2 regions of the Mesorhizobium sp. WSM4813 genome follow, and region 1 is predicted to be linked to the other one. Evidence: predicted binding sites of a transcription regulator. Region 1 holds the regulator's gene; the other holds the start of a gene.

Region 1 (7,513 bases):
AGAAGCGCGGCGGGGACCTGGGTCGCGAAGACGCTGCTGATATTGTTGGTGTTGAGCTTTGCCGTCTGGGGCATTTCCGGGCAGATGGTCGGTGGTTTTGCAGGCCATGACGCCGTTGTCACGGCCGGAGGCACCAAAGTGTCGATCAACGAGTATCGTCTCGCCTATGATCGCCAGATCAGCGTGATGTCGCAGCAATTCGGCCAGCGCATCAGCCGCGAGCAGGCGACGGCGCTCGGCCTCGACAACCAGGTGCTGGCGCAACTCGTGTCGGGTGCAGTCCTCGATGAGCAGGCCCGCAAGCTCGGGCTTGGGCTGTCCAAGGACCGGCTGGCCCAACTCACGCATGAAGACCCGGCCTTCAAGGTCCCCGGCGGCACCTTCGACAGGAGAACCTTCGAATACATACTGCAACAGGTCGGCATGCGGCCGGAAGACTATCTGAGGAATCGCGCCCAGGTGGCTGTGCGCCAGCAGATCGTCGAAGCGGTTTCGGACGGCCTCAAGGTTCCGGATACTTTCTTGAAGGCGGTCGCGCTCTATCATGGCGAAGACCGCACCATCGACTATCTGATCTTGCCGAAATCGCTGGTCGAGCCGATCGAAGCGCCATCCGACAGCGCGCTTTCGGCCTATTTCGAGGAAAACAAGAAGACCTATGCGGCACCCGAATACCGCAAATTCTCCTATGTCAGGCTCGAGCCGCAAGACATCATGGATCTGAGTGCCGTGACCGACCAACAGGTCAGCGACGACTACAAAAAGAACAAAGGGCGCTACACCACGCCGGAAACGCGCACCATCGAACAGCTCGTGTTCAAAACGCCTGATGCCGCGAAGGCCGCGCTCGATTCACTCAAGACCGGCGCGACCTTCGACAAGATCGTCGCCGCCGAGGGCAAGACGCAAGCCGACACGCTGCTCGGCACGCTGTCCAAGGACAAGATCGCCGACAAGGCGGTGGCAGATGCGGCGTTTGCGCTCAATGTCAACGAAGTCAGTCCGGTCGTTCAGGGCGCCTTCGGTCCGGTGCTGCTGCGCGTCACCGACATCAAGCCCGAAGTGGTGAAGCCGCTGGCCGAAGTGTCCGCCGATATCCGCAGGGATCTGGCGCTGGGCGAGGCAAGCCGCATTCTGCTGGACGTGCATGACAATTACGAAGATATCCGCGCTTCGGGCAGCACGCTCAAGCAAGCGGCCGAAAAGCTGAAGCTGAAGGTCGTCACCATCGACGCGATCGATCGTACCGGCCTGAGGCCGGACGGCACCATCGTCAAGGACCTGCCGGAATCGCCGGAGCTCATCAAGGCGGTGTTCGACGCCGAACCCGGCACCGAGAATCCCGACCTCACCACTGCCGACAACGGTTTCGTGTTCTATGAGGTGGATTCGATCACGCCGGCCCGCGACCGCACGCTGGATGAAGTCCGTCAGAAAGTGGTGGCCGACTGGACGGCGGCGGAAACGACCAAGCGGCTCACCGCAAAAGCGGACGAGCTCGAAAAGCGTCTCGATGCCGGCGCCACGCTCGATGTGCTCGCGAGCGAGCTCAAGCTTCAGAAGCAGACCAAGCGCGGCGTCAAGCGCGGGGCGGACGACGTCGATTTCGGCAAGGAAGGGGCGGCTGCGATGTTCGGCGAAGGCCAAGGCGGGACCGGATTGATCCCCTCGCCCACCGGCGACGGACAAATCCTGTTCAAGATCGCCGAAGTCTTCGAGCCTGCCGGAGCCGACGCCAGCTCGGTGCCGGATGACGCGCAGAAATCGTTCACCGCCGGCATGTCCGACGACCTGCTCGACCAGCTGGTGGCGCAGCTGCAGATACAATACGACGTTCGCATCGACCAGACCGCCGTTGCCCAAGCCCTGACCAGATGAGCGCGCTCAAGACCCATATCGCCAAGGTCGCCGCCGGCAACTCCCTTTCCTTCGAAGAGGCGCGCGAGGCCTTCGACATCATCATGTCGGGCGACGCTACGCCCGGCCAGATCGGCGGCTTCCTGATGGCGCTGCGCGTGCGCGGCGAGACGGTGAGCGAGATTTCCGGCGCCGTCGCCACCATGCGCGCCAAGATGCTGCGCGTCGACGCGCCCGCTGGGGCGATCGACATCGTCGGCACTGGCGGCGACAATTCGCACAGCGTCAACATCTCGACCGCATCCGCCTTCGTCATCGCCGCCTGCGGCGTGCCGGTGGCCAAGCACGGCAATCGCGGACTGTCCTCGCAGACCGGCGCCGCCGACGTGCTGACCGCGCTCGGCGTCAAGATCGATATCCCCCCGGAAACGATCGGCCGCTGCATCCACGACACAGGCGTCGGCTTCATGTTCGCGCCGGCGCATCATCCGGCGATGAAGCATGTCGGCCCGATCCGCGTCGAGCTCGGCACCCGCACCATCTTCAACCTGCTTGGCCCGCTCTCTAATCCGGCAAGTGTGAGCCGGCAAATGGTCGGCGTCTTCTTGCCGGAATGGATCATGCCGGTGGCCGAAACGCTTAAGGCACTGGGCGCCGACCAAGCCTGGGTCGCCCATGGCGACGGCTACGACGAGATCACCACCACCGGAGAGACCCAAGTGGCCGAACTGGTCGGCGGCGAGATCCGCACCTTTACACTGACGCCGGAAGCGGTCGGGCTGAAGCGGCACACCAAGGACGAGTTGCGCGGCGGCGATGCCGCCTACAACGCCCAGGCGCTGCGCGACATGCTGGGCGGCGCTGCCGGCGCCTTTCGTGACACGGTGCTCATGAACGCCGGCGCCGGACTGGTGGTGGCGGGCAAGGCGACGACGCTTGCCGACGGCATGGCGACGGCGGCGCAAGCCATCGACAGCGGCCGGGCGCTGAAAGTACTCGACCGGCTGGTCGAGATTTCGAACGGATAGAGCCGTGTCTGATATCCTGCGCAAGATCGAAGCTTACAAGCGCGACGAGATCGCCGCGGCGAAGGCGCGCGTGCCGCTTGCCGAGATAAAGGCGCGGGCGAAGGACACCGATGCAGCGCGCGGCTTTCTCTCGACCATTGAAGCCAAGCGCGGATCCGGGAATTTCGCGCTGATCGCCGAGATCAAGAAGGCGAGCCCGTCCAAGGGCCTGATCCGAGCCGATTTCGATCCGCCAGCACTGGCCATGGCCTATGCGAAAGGTGGCGCCGCCTGCCTTTCGGTGCTGACCGACGCACCGTCCTTCCAGGGTGCGCCTGAATTCCTCACCGATGCGCGCAACGCCGTGACATTGCCCGCGTTGCGCAAGGATTTTCTGTTCGATCCCTATCAGGTGTTCGAAGCCCGCGCGTGGGGCGCGGACGCCATCCTGATCATCATGGCGAGCGTCGATGACGCCGTGGCCACGGAACTCGAAACGACGGCTTTCGAGCTCGGCATGGACGCGCTGGTCGAGGTGCATGACGAGGCCGAGACGGAACGGGCGCTGAAACTCTCATCACGGCTGATCGGCATCAACAACCGCAACCTCCGGACGTTCGAAACCAGCATCGAGACCTCGGAGCGGCTGGCGACGATGGTGCCGGCCGACCGCCTGCTGGTCAGCGAGAGCGGTATTTTCTCGCACGAAGATTGCCGCAGGCTGGAACGGAGCGACATCAGTTCGTTCCTCGTCGGCGAGAGCCTGATGCGGCAACAGGACGTGGCCACTGCGACGCGCCTGCTTTTGACGGGCAAGGCGCCCGCCGATGCATCGGCCCGAAAATCGGAATCGATTTTCGGAGAGCACGATGCATAGGTTCAAAGCATTGGAGCGCACTTTGCGCGTCCAGACGGACGCACGTCGCTCTAAGGTGACCTGACGATGACGCCCGCCCTCACCCATCTTGGCGCGAAAGGCGAAGCCAATATGGTCGATGTCGGCGACAAGGCGGAGACGGCCCGCACGGCGATCGCCGAGGGTCTTGTCTCGATGCTGCCAGAGACACTCAAAATGATCCTCGACGGCGATGCCAAGAAGGGCGACGTGCTTGGCACGGCGCGCATCGCCGGCATCATGGCGGCCAAGAGGACGCATGAGCTGATCCCGCTCTGCCATCCGCTGCTGTTGACCAAGATATCCGTTGACATCGAACCGGACGCGACGCTGCCCGGCCTGAAGGTCACGGCGCTGGCCCGCGTCACCGGCAAGACCGGCGTCGAGATGGAGGCGCTGACCGCCGTCTCGGTCGCTTGCCTCACCATCTACGATATGGCCAAGGCGGTCGATCGCGCCATGGTGATCTCCGGCATCAGGCTGGTGGAAAAGACCGGCGGCAAATCCGGCGACTACAAGGTAGGCGCCCAAGAGGCAGGCCGATAATGGCGCTGCTTCCGGTCGCCGAGGCGCTCGAGCGCCTGCTTGAAGATGCTGCGCCCTCGCAAGCTGAAAGCGTCGCCCTGATGGACGCCGCCGACCGCGTGCTGGCGGAGCCGCTCATAGCACTTCGCACCCAGCCGCCGTTCAACGCGTCCGCCATGGACGGATTTGCCGCGCGGGCCGAGGATGTCGCGTCCGTGCCCGCAAGGCTTTCGGTGATCGGCATGGCGCCGGCCGGACGCGGCTTTGCCGGAACAGTCGGCCCGGCGCAGGCCGTGCGCATCTTCACCGGCGCGCCGCTTCCTGCAGGCGCTGACACCATTGTCATCCAGGAGAATGTCCGCGATCTCGGCGGCGGCAGCATCGAAGTGACCGCGTCGACGGTTGAAGGCCGCAACATCCGCCGCCTCGGGCTCGATTTCTCGAAGGGCGACGTGCTGCTGGAGAAAGGCCGCCTGCTTGATCCGGCGGCATTGTCGCTGGCGGCGTCGGCCAACCACCCGCAGGTCAGCGTGGTGAAACGGCCGCTGGTCGCCATCATCGCCACCGGCGATGAATTGCTGCCGCCGGGCAGCGACCTTGGCCCCGACCAGATCATATCGTCCAATGCCTATGGCGTCGCCGCCGCGGCCCGCTCGGTCGGTACCAGCGCACTCGATCTCGGCATCGCCCCCGACCGCAAGGAGGCGATCGCCACGCTGGTGAAGCAAGCAGTCGACGCAGGCGCCGACGTCATTGTCACGCTGGGCGGCGCCTCTGTCGGCGACCATGACCTGGTCCATGACGTGCTGACCGGTGAAGGCATGACGCTCGATTTCTGGAAAATCGCCATGCGGCCCGGCAAGCCGCTGATGTTCGGGCGGCTGGGTGACATCCGCTGCATCGGCCTGCCTGGCAATCCGGTGGCGAGCCTAGTCTGCACACAGCTCTTTCTGAAGCCGCTGCTTGCGCGGCTCGGCGGCCGCGCCTTCCGGCAGGACATGCGTCAGGCGCGGCTCGGCGCTGCCATGCCGGCCAACGATCTCAGGCAGGACTATGTACGCGCCGTGGTGAGCGAAGAATCCGGCACGCTGCTGGCGACCCCGTTCGGCATCCAGGATTCCTCGATGCTCAAAATGCTGGCCGACGCCAACGGGCTGATCGTACGCGAGCCATTCGCTCCCCCTGCCACAACGGGCGTCGCCTGCAGCGTGCTGATGCTACGCTGAACAAAACGTCAACACATTCATTAAACTTTAAACGGTTGCGGAACACAAATGGAACAGATAGTGTTTGTTCTGGGTTTGTTTTTCTGATTCTGTTGGGGGTCGCGATGCTGACACGCAAACAACATGAACTGCTGATGTTCATCCACGAGCGGCTGAAGGAAAGCGGCATTCCGCCCTCGTTCGACGAGATGAAGGAAGCGCTCGACCTCGCCTCGAAGTCGGGGATCCATCGGCTGATCACGGCGCTGGAGGAGCGCGGTTTCATTCGCCGCCTGCCCAACCGCGCCCGCGCGCTGGAGGTGCTGCGTCTGCCCGATTCGATCGCGCCCGGCCTCAATGCGGCGCGCAAATTCTCACCGAGCGTCATTCAGGGCAGCCTTGGGCAGGGCAGCCTCGGGCGACAGATCAAGCCGGCGCCTTCACGCATGCCTGCGGCCGGCAATGATGACGACGGCGTTGCCACCGTCTCCATTCCAGTGATGGGCCGCATCGCTGCCGGTGTGCCGATCGACGCCATCCAGCACCAGACGCATTCGATCTCGGTACCACCGGACATGATCACCGGCGGCACGCACTACGCGCTGGAGGTCAAGGGTGATTCGATGATCGAGGCCGGTATTTTCGACGGCGACACGGTCATCATTCGCAACGCCGACACCGCCCAGCCTGGCGAGATCATCGTCGCCTTGGTCGACGAGGAGGAAGCGACGCTGAAGCGGTTCCGCCGCAAGGGCGCCTCGATCGCACTTGAAGCCGCCAATCCGGCCTACGAGACGCGTATCTTCGGGCCGGACCGGGTCAAGGTGCAAGGCAAGCTCGTCGGACTAATCCGGCGTTACTGAACGGCAGGCTTTTTGGGTTTCTCGGCCCTGCGGTATGGCGGCAGGCCCCTCGCCTCGCGCGAAAATCTCCGATGCTCATGCCAGGGCCTATAGGGCTGTCTGACGGCAAAACGGATTTCTGCGCGCGTCGTCGCCGATAGCGGATCGAAGAAGACGGCGGCACTGCCCATGCGAGCGAGCTGCCGTTTGGTGACGACGAGAACCAGCGGATTGCGGCAGGGATTATAATAGGCTGTGGCATCGTCGATGACGATCAGATCCGCAAAGGCACAGGCTGGCCGCGCGGTTTTACGGTTGTCGGCGAGCGCGATGATCGCGCCGGACGGATGCCGGGCGAGGCACAGGCCGGCAGTGCAGTAAAAGGGCGCTCCCGGCGGCAGGTCGGCCGGGTCGGCGATGTCCAACCGTACGTCTCCTTTTTCGAATGTCTCGGGCTCGACAATGATCGCTGAAACCAGCGCATGTTTCCAGTTGTCGGTGGTGAATTCGTTCGAACGCACCCGGTTGACGGCAAGTTCGCCGCCGCCGATCGGTAGCGCAACCAGATGCGCATCCTCCGAGATCAGCACGTCGGGGGTGCGCGTCTCGGAAATCGTCAGCAAGCCGGCGAGCGCAAAGGGAAGAGCGGCAAGGCGCAACCATGTCGTTGCCATCGTGGCGATGACCAGGGCGACCGTCACCAGCAGAACCGACTGCAACGAGATCAGCCCGACTGCATCGACCGGCGACCGCACGGAGATCCATCCCGATATTGCAATCATGGCCGTCAATCCCTTGCCCATCATGTAGAGGAAAGGGCCATCGAAGCCGAAAGGCAATGCCAAGGCGCTGACGACGGCCAGGAACATGACGACCGTGACGATCGGCATGACGGCCAGATTGGCGAACAAGCTGAGCGGCGAGACGCGCTGGAAGTGCCAGATGGCGAAGAGCGCGGTGGCGCTGCCGGCAATGATACAGGTCATTGCGATGGTACCTGTCCCAGCGGCGAGTTTCCGCGTGACGAAAACGACCGGTGACCGTCGCTGTGGCGGCGCCGTGGCCTTGTCGGCACGGTAGTCGGACCAGCCGGCATAGGCGCCCACGAGAGCAGCGGTCGCGGCGAAGGACATCTGGAAGCTTGGGCCGACCACCTCGTGCGGCGACACGACGATGACGGCG
Region 2 (7,513 bases), on a different contig from region 1:
TCGAGCTTGGCCCCGTGCAGAAACTCCTGCGCGGCAATGGGCCTTCCGCCCGCACGTTGAACTTCGACCAGCCTGATCGCGCCTGACCCGCAGGCGACCGTCAGCCGGTCGTCGAGAATTCCTCCCGGCTCGCCGGCGCCATTCGAAAGCGTCGAGCGAAGCAGTTTCAGCCGCTCCAAGCGGCCGCCAATTTCGGTCTCGCACCACGCGCCGGGAAAGGGCGACAGGCCGCGAATATGATCGTGGACTTCGCCAGCAGGCCGCGTCCAGTCCACGCGCGTCTCCGCTTTATCGATCTTTTTGGCGTAGGTCACCCCCACCGTCGCCTGAGTCGTAAATGTCAGGGCATCCCGTTCCAGCCGTGCCAGCGCTTCCGCCATCAGCGAGGCGCCAATGAGCATCAATCGATCGTGCAGGTCGCCGGCCGTCATATCGGGTCCGATGGCGCATTTTTCGACCATGGCCACCGGGCCGGTGTCCAGGCCTTCTTCCATCCGCATGACCATCATGCCTGTCTCGGTATCGCCGGCCATGATGGCGCGCTGGATGGGGGCGGCGCCGCGCCAGCGCGGCAACAGCGACGCGTGACCATTGAGGCAGCCGAGCCGCGGCGCCTCGAGAATGGGTATGGGCAACAGCAAGCCATAGGCGACGACGACGGCAACATCGGCCCGCAAGGCGCGGAGCGCCTGCTGCTCGGGTTCGCTTTTCAGCGACACCGGCGTCCGCACCTCGATGCTCAGCCGCTCCGCCTCGCGCTGCACCGGCGACGGCGTCAGTTCCAGCCCGCGGCGTCCGGCGGCGCGCGGCGGCTGGGTATAGACGGCTTCTATCTCATGTCCGGCGTCCGCGATCGCCCGCAGCGTCGGCACGGAGAATTCAGGCGTACCCATGAAGATGACGCGCAGGGGCATTTTTTCCTTGATCCTGGCCTCTGCCTGCCCCGTCAAGTCGGCTCAGGCACGCGCTTCAAGCCCGTCGAAGTCTCTGATATTGCGGGTCGGCGACCGAAGTCGCGTTTCCTTTCGGCTTCGATCTCGTCCATGATCTTGGCGAATTCGTCGCCAATTGCGTTTTCAGCAGCGAAAGTCGCGCGAATAGCGTCCCATGCCGAAAGACCCGGCTCCAGCCTGGCTTGCCTTTCGGCGACCATGGCTTTGCGCAGAAGCGCGATCGCCTTGCCCGACAGGCTCTGGCCGCTCTTTCGCGCCGCCTGCTCGATTTCCCGCTTCAAGGATTCGGGAATATTTCTGACCAGCAAGTCGCTCATCGGCGTCTCCATCTTGTCAATGACATCATAGCGAGAGGCCTTACTCAAGCGGAAGGCGATCCTTCGCGCCCCTCTCTGCCCTGCCGGGCATCTCCCCACTTGGGGGAGATTGGCAGCTTCACCGTCCTGCCTTTCTTTCAATTTCGGAGATTGGTGAAATCGGAGATGACGGCCGATCTCCCCCCGTGTGGGGGAGATGTCCAGCAGGACAGAGGGGGGCGCTGTCCCGCCCAACGTCTCGCAAGGTTCAGCATCAAACTACTCGAACAATGCCCTATCCCACCAACTTGCCCGGCGCCTTGCTGCCCGGCGTCTTCTCCCTGGCGAGCTTCTTGAACTTCTTCACCACCATGTCGCGCTTCAGCTTCGAGATGTGGTCGATGAAAAGAACGCCGTTGAGATGGTCGATCTCATGCTGCAGGCAGGTCGCCATCAGCCCTTCGGCCTCGATCTCCTGAAGTTTGCCGTCGCGATCGAGATATTTCACCCGCACGGCGGCGGGGCGCTCGACCTCGGCATAGTAATCGGGGATCGACAGGCAACCCTCCTCGTAGACCGAGCGCTGATCGGCGCTCTCAAGGATCTCGGGATTGATGAAGACATGCGGCGCCGGCGTCTCGTCTTCCTTGGCGAGGTCGATCACCAGCATGCGCAGCGGGTCGCCGACCTGGATCGCCGCCAGACCGATGCCCGGCGCATCATACATGGTCTCCAGCATGTCGTCGGCCAGTTTGCGCAAAGCGCCGTCGACGCGCTCGACCGGTTTTGAAACCTGGCGCAGGACGGGATCGGGAAGGATGATGAGCGGCTTGATCGACATGGCGTCTCACCTAAGACCTCGCACGAAAAGCGTCAACCGGGGCATTCGAAGCGCGTTCACGTTTTGATCTGTGCCGTCAGGCCGAATCATCTATGCTGTCCCATATGAACGACTTGACCACCATCCTGTCCGAACCGATCGCCCGGCTCGGCGCCACCACGATCACGCTCGGCCACGCACTGGCACTCGGCGCGGCCCTGTTTCTGGGCCTGTTCGTGGCACTCATCGTCGCGCTCTGGCGCTCGGCCAAGGCGCGTACGGTGGCGGCTGCGGAGGCCGCCGACCACGCCCGTGACGCCGAGGCGCGGATGGCCGGCATCTTGCAAAGCCAGGCCGAGATGCAGGGCCGCATGGGCGCAATCGCCGAAGTGTTCGGGGCGCGGCAGGCGGAACTCACACAGTCGATCGGCCAGCGTCTCGACGCGATGACCGGCCGTCTCGGCCAGACCATGACCGAGCAGACGAAATCGACGCATGAGAGCCTCGCCAAACTGCAGGAGCGGCTGGCGGTCATCGATACCGCGCAAGGCAACATTCAGTCGCTCGCCAGCCAGGTCGTGCAACTTCAGGCAATCCTCTCCAACAAACAGACGCGCGGCGCCTTCGGCCAGTCGCGCATGGAGGCGATCGTCGCCGATGGCCTGCCGCACGGCGCTTATGAATTCCAGGCGACTTTGTCGAATGGCAGCCGCCCCGACTGCCTGGTGAAGATGCCGAACGGCGCGCCCGCACTTGCCATCGACGCTAAGTTTCCGCTGGAAGCCTGGAACGCCATCCGTGCCGCCGAAGGCGCCGATTTGCAGAAGGTCGCCGCACAAGCGTTTCGGCGCGATATCGAGGTGCATGTCCGCGATATTTCCGAAAAATACCTGATCCAGGGCGAGACGCAGGACACCGCCTTCATGTTCGTGCCGTCGGAATCGGTGTTTGCCGAGATCCACGAGAATTTCGAAGGGATTGTCCACAAGGCGCACCGCGCCCGCATCGTCATCGTCTCGCCGTCGCTGCTGATGCTGTCGATACAGGTCATCCAGGCGATTCTCAAGGACGCCCGCATGCGCGAGCAGGCGCATCTGATCCAGGGCGAAGTCATCCGGCTGATGGAGGATGTCTCGCGCCTCGACGAGCGGGTGCGCAAGCTGCAGAGCCATTTCGGCCAGTCGGCCAAGGATATCGACGATATTCTCGTCTCGACGTCGAAGGTGACCAAGCGCGGCCAGAAGATCGAGGCGCTGGAGTTCGGCGCGCAGCCGACGGAGGAAGACGCCGGATCTGCCGGGACGACACATGGGACCGGCGCGAGGACCGAAGCAGGCGCACGCGTCGCCGACTCCAAGACCGGACAGCTGAGGCTAAGGGTGGTCGAAGGCGACGACTGAGAGGCTACTGCTCCTCCACGATCGTCGTGCCTTCGAATTCCGGCAGCCAGTGCAGCGCCGAGCGGTGCCAGATCTGTTTTCTCGGGATCAGTTGTTCGCGCTGCCGCGCCGTACCGACCCTGATGCCGTAGACTTTCGGCCCGTCGCCGACCGACGTGGCATAGAGATGCGAACCGCACTCGCCGCAAAAAGCCTGGGCGCGCCTGGCGCCGCTCGGTGCGGTCTTGATGTAGATCTTCGGCGTGCCCTTGGTGATCCGGTAGTGGTCCTCCGGCGCCGGCACGGTCACGCGGAAGGCCGTGCCCGTCAGTTGCTGGCAATCGGTGCAGTGGCAGATAGTGGTCTTTTCCGGATCGACTTCCGCCTCATAGGTGATGGCGCCGCAATGGCACTCGCCGTGGATCTTCATCTTCATTCCTCCCAAAATCCGTTCGGCAATGCTTGAGCGAGGTGCGCCCGTTTGGATAGATAGTATGGTGCGCGAGCGCCGCGTAGATCACTTTTCGGAACCGCCATACGCCGCCATGGTGTGCTGCCTCGTTCTATGCGCTGTGAGCCTATCGATCCATGCGCCGAAGCTCCACACGCAGCACAACGCACGAGCCGTCCAGTCGTTCAAAGCGATAGGCCAAAGCCCTAGAGAGTCGGACGGTGGCTTTGAGCGTTCCTTCTCCAAGCGTGAGAACAGTCCGCAGTTGGCCGGACGCCGAAGGATACGCTTCGCGGGACACTTTCCTTTCCGACGCGCTCTCCGGCCGCAGAAGTCTCAAGCTTGCCGGAGGTGAACTTCTGACCCCCTGAGCCGTTATCGCGGAGCGCATCCGGGCCACACCGACTTCGCCACATCCCCCTCACTGATTCACTGCCCGTCTAGCGCCAGAATGCGAAATCCGCTGTGAGGGTGGGGCTTAGCAACAACCGATCAAGGTCGGTCCGTCGTCGCGGGGGCTGACGTGTTTCATCGAGCCAAGACTGACGCTAGGTACCGTGCCGGGAATGAGCTATAATTCAGATACCAATGACTGCCGGGCGCTTGCACAATGGCTGGACTGGGTGAACAGATTGCGCGTCAGCAGCGCACCATGGGACCGCTCCTGGTGGCGGCAGTGGTCATCGGCCTTATAGGTCTGCCCATCGCAGCCTGGCTCGACCTCCGAGACTTATCGGAACGGATGCTGCGCACGCAAGCCAGAGAAATCAGCCGGATCATCGACGAAATGCGCGGATTCTACGGCAGCGAAGTCGTGGGACGCGTCCTGCAAGCAGACGACGCCGTGACCGCGACGCACAACTACCGGGACGTGCCAGGCGCGATCCCTATTCCAGCAACCCTCTCGATCGAACTCGGCAAGCGCATCAGCGCTCACGACGGGTCCGTCAAATATCGGTTCGTCTCGGATCTACCTTTCAAAGGTCGCGACCCCCATCAGCTCGATGCATTCGAGCGGAATGCAATCTTTGCTTTGCGCGCCAACCCGAGGGAGCCGATCATCGAAGTCTCGGGTTCGCTGTTTGACCGGCACGTCCGCGCGGCGGCCCCGGTTGTAATGGGACAAGTCTGCGTGACCTGCCATAACTCACACCCGGACAGCCCCAAGACGGACTGGAAGGTAGGGGATGTCCGAGGGATCCAGGAGATATCAGTCAATCAGCCCATCGCTGCGAACGTCCTCGCTTTCAAATATCTGCTCCTATATTTCGGCTTCGCGGCGGCGGCGGGCCTGACGTTCATTCTCCTGCAGCGTCGGCAGTCCGCCTTGGTTCAGGGCATCAATAAAGAGCTTTCCGAGGCAAACGACTTCCTGGCCGCGATTTCATTGAAGATCGCCAAATACCTTTCGCCTCAAATTTACAAAAGCATCTTCAGCGGCCAGAAGGACGTCACCATCGCGACCGAGCGCAAGAAGCTCACGATCTTTTTCTCCGACGTCAAGGATTTCACCGCGATCGTGGAACGGCTCCAGCCCGAGGACTTGACACTTCTCCTCAACGAGTACTTCACCGAGATGTCGACGATCGCGCTCAAACACGGCGGCACCATCGACAAGTTCATCGGCGACGCGCTTCTTGTGTTCTTCGGCGACCCCGAGACGCAAGGCGTCGAGGAAGACGCGAGAGCCTGCTTGCGCATGGCTGTCGACATGCAGCGTCGGCTGGAGCAGTTGAATAGGGTGTGGCATGACCGCGGCGTTGAACGGCCCTTCCGAGTTCGCATGGGCATCAACACGGGCTATTGCAATGTTGGGAACTTCGGTTCCGATGATCGGATGGACTACACGATCATCGGAGCCGAAGCGAACTTGGCGGCCCGTCTGCAGTCGATCGCCGAGCCCGGCGGCATCTGCCTCAGCTATGAGACTTACGCGCTCGTCCGCGACCTTGTCCGGGCGCGTCCGTTAGCACCGATTGCCATGAAGGGGATCAGCCGGGAGGTTGTCCCCTACGAAGTCGAGGGCCTCCTGGGTGAACTGGCCCAGCGCCCTCAGGTCATCAGCGAGCACGCGACCGGCCTCGACTTGTTCCTCGACGTTGAGGCAATCGACGAGAACGGGGTCGAGCGGGCGAAGAAACGACTTTCGGAGGCACTTCTGGCCTTAACCATCCGAAGCAAGCCCGCCGCTTTTTAGGTTTTAAACGTCTGACCGCATTTGAGACTTCAACGAAGTGATCTCCATGCCGTGTGGATAACGGTCCACACTGCCTAGTCGACGATCTCTTCCGTCCAGACCTTGAAACCGGCCAGCGTGCCCGGCCCGAAAATATGGGTCAGCGGCACATCGGCAGCGTCGCGGCCGGAGGCGATCAGGATACGGCCGATGCGCGGCGCATTGTTGCGCGGATCGAAGGCATGCCAGCGGCCGCCGAGATAGACCTCCATCCAGGCGGCAAAATCCATGTCCGACCACGGTTTCGGCAGGCCGATGTCACTGATGTAGCCGGTGCAGTAGCGCGTTGGGATGTTCAAGGCGCGGCAGAAGGCGACGGCGAGATGGGCGAAGTCGCGGCAGACGCCGCTTTGCTCACGATAGGCCTCGGCCGCGGTGCGCGTCGGCCGCGCATTGCCGTAATTGAAGATGATGTGGTTGTGGACGAAATCGCAGACCGCCTGCACGCGTGGAATGCCGAGCGGTGTGTGGCCGAACAGCCGCCACGCCTCGCTCGCCAGCACGTCGCTCTCGCAATAGCGGCTTGGCAGCAGGAACAGCAGCGTGTCGGACGGCAGGTCGCGCACCTCGTGCTGCCACGCCATCAGATCGCCCATCTCGAAAGTGCCGGTATCGCGGATCACCGCGTCCGTGCCGAAGGTGAAGCGCCCGGGCGGGGCGACAAGACGGTTGCACCAATTGCCGAAACTGTCGCGGTAGCTCTCGATCGGCACCGGTGGGTTCGAGGTCAGAAAATCCGGCCGCTCGAGATCGGACGCGCGGGAATAGTGAACGTTGAGCATCGCGATCAGCGGCGTTTCCTGCGGAAAATCGAAGCTCATCTCGCAGCCGATATGGATTCGCATTGTCCGTCCTGACCGGCCTGCCGGATCGCCACCCGGCGAACGCACGGGCTGCTGCAGTGCAAAAAGATCATCGCACGGACCAACGCGGTTTACGAGCGAATTAGAAACCGGTCGACGGCCGCCGGCTGGCGCCAGATTATGGCTCTTGCGGTCGCGCGTTTCTCTTGGTTCATTTCGCTCGCCACAACCGGAGGAAACGAATCATGGCTAAAGGTGCGATGAAGGCGGGTAAAGAAGCCCGCAAGCCGAAGAAGGACGCGAAGAAACCCGCCGCTGCCCCGACCCTGAAAGCGCCGCCCGTCAAGGCGACCAAACTCAAGGACAGGTAAGCCTGGGCGTTTCGACGCGAGGTCATGACCGGCGGCATTTCAGGGCCAATCGACATTCAGCGGTTGGTGCTGAAATGCCGCCGGCGCTGCTGTTGATTGGGCACCCGCAATTTCTATATCGATGCAGCGAAGACGACTTCGCGCTTTTCCGAAAGACCGGGACGACCCGCAATCCAATGGAGCGTTCCGATGTCGTGGATTCTT

The links. The regulator LexA, encoded in region 1, represses DNA repair genes until DNA is damaged. The targets are predictions, from matches to a motif close to TGTTCNNNNTGTGTTCNG.
Region 2: a site for LexA is predicted at 2,144-2,161, ahead of AC0L25_RS04535 (DNA recombination protein RmuC). Genes of this name have one in related genera too.

Annotation. Positions count from the first base shown of each region.
Region 1 is NZ_JBVVQU010000039.1:5,414-12,926, forward strand. It holds gene AC0L25_RS21520 (SurA N-terminal domain-containing protein) at 1-1,878, shown strand, start outside; gene trpD (anthranilate phosphoribosyltransferase) at 1,875-2,885, shown strand; gene trpC (indole-3-glycerol phosphate synthase TrpC) at 2,890-3,741, shown strand; gene moaC (cyclic pyranopterin monophosphate synthase MoaC) at 3,808-4,305, shown strand; gene AC0L25_RS21540 (molybdopterin molybdotransferase MoeA) at 4,305-5,510, shown strand; gene lexA (transcriptional repressor LexA) at 5,615-6,352, shown strand; partial or broken gene AC0L25_RS21550 (ComEC/Rec2 family competence protein) at 6,346-7,513, opposite strand, start outside.
Region 2 is NZ_JBVVQU010000005.1:136,816-144,328, forward strand. It holds gene fmt (methionyl-tRNA formyltransferase) at 1-914, opposite strand, end outside; gene AC0L25_RS04525 (plasmid stabilization protein) at 947-1,270, opposite strand; gene def (peptide deformylase) at 1,545-2,090, opposite strand; gene AC0L25_RS04535 (DNA recombination protein RmuC) at 2,195-3,469, shown strand; gene AC0L25_RS04540 (GFA family protein) at 3,474-3,878, opposite strand; gene AC0L25_RS04545 (adenylate/guanylate cyclase domain-containing protein) at 4,510-6,096, shown strand; gene AC0L25_RS04550 (transglutaminase-like domain-containing protein) at 6,171-6,980, opposite strand; gene AC0L25_RS04555 (hypothetical protein) at 7,184-7,309, shown strand; gene sugE (quaternary ammonium compound efflux SMR transporter SugE) at 7,499-7,513, shown strand, end outside.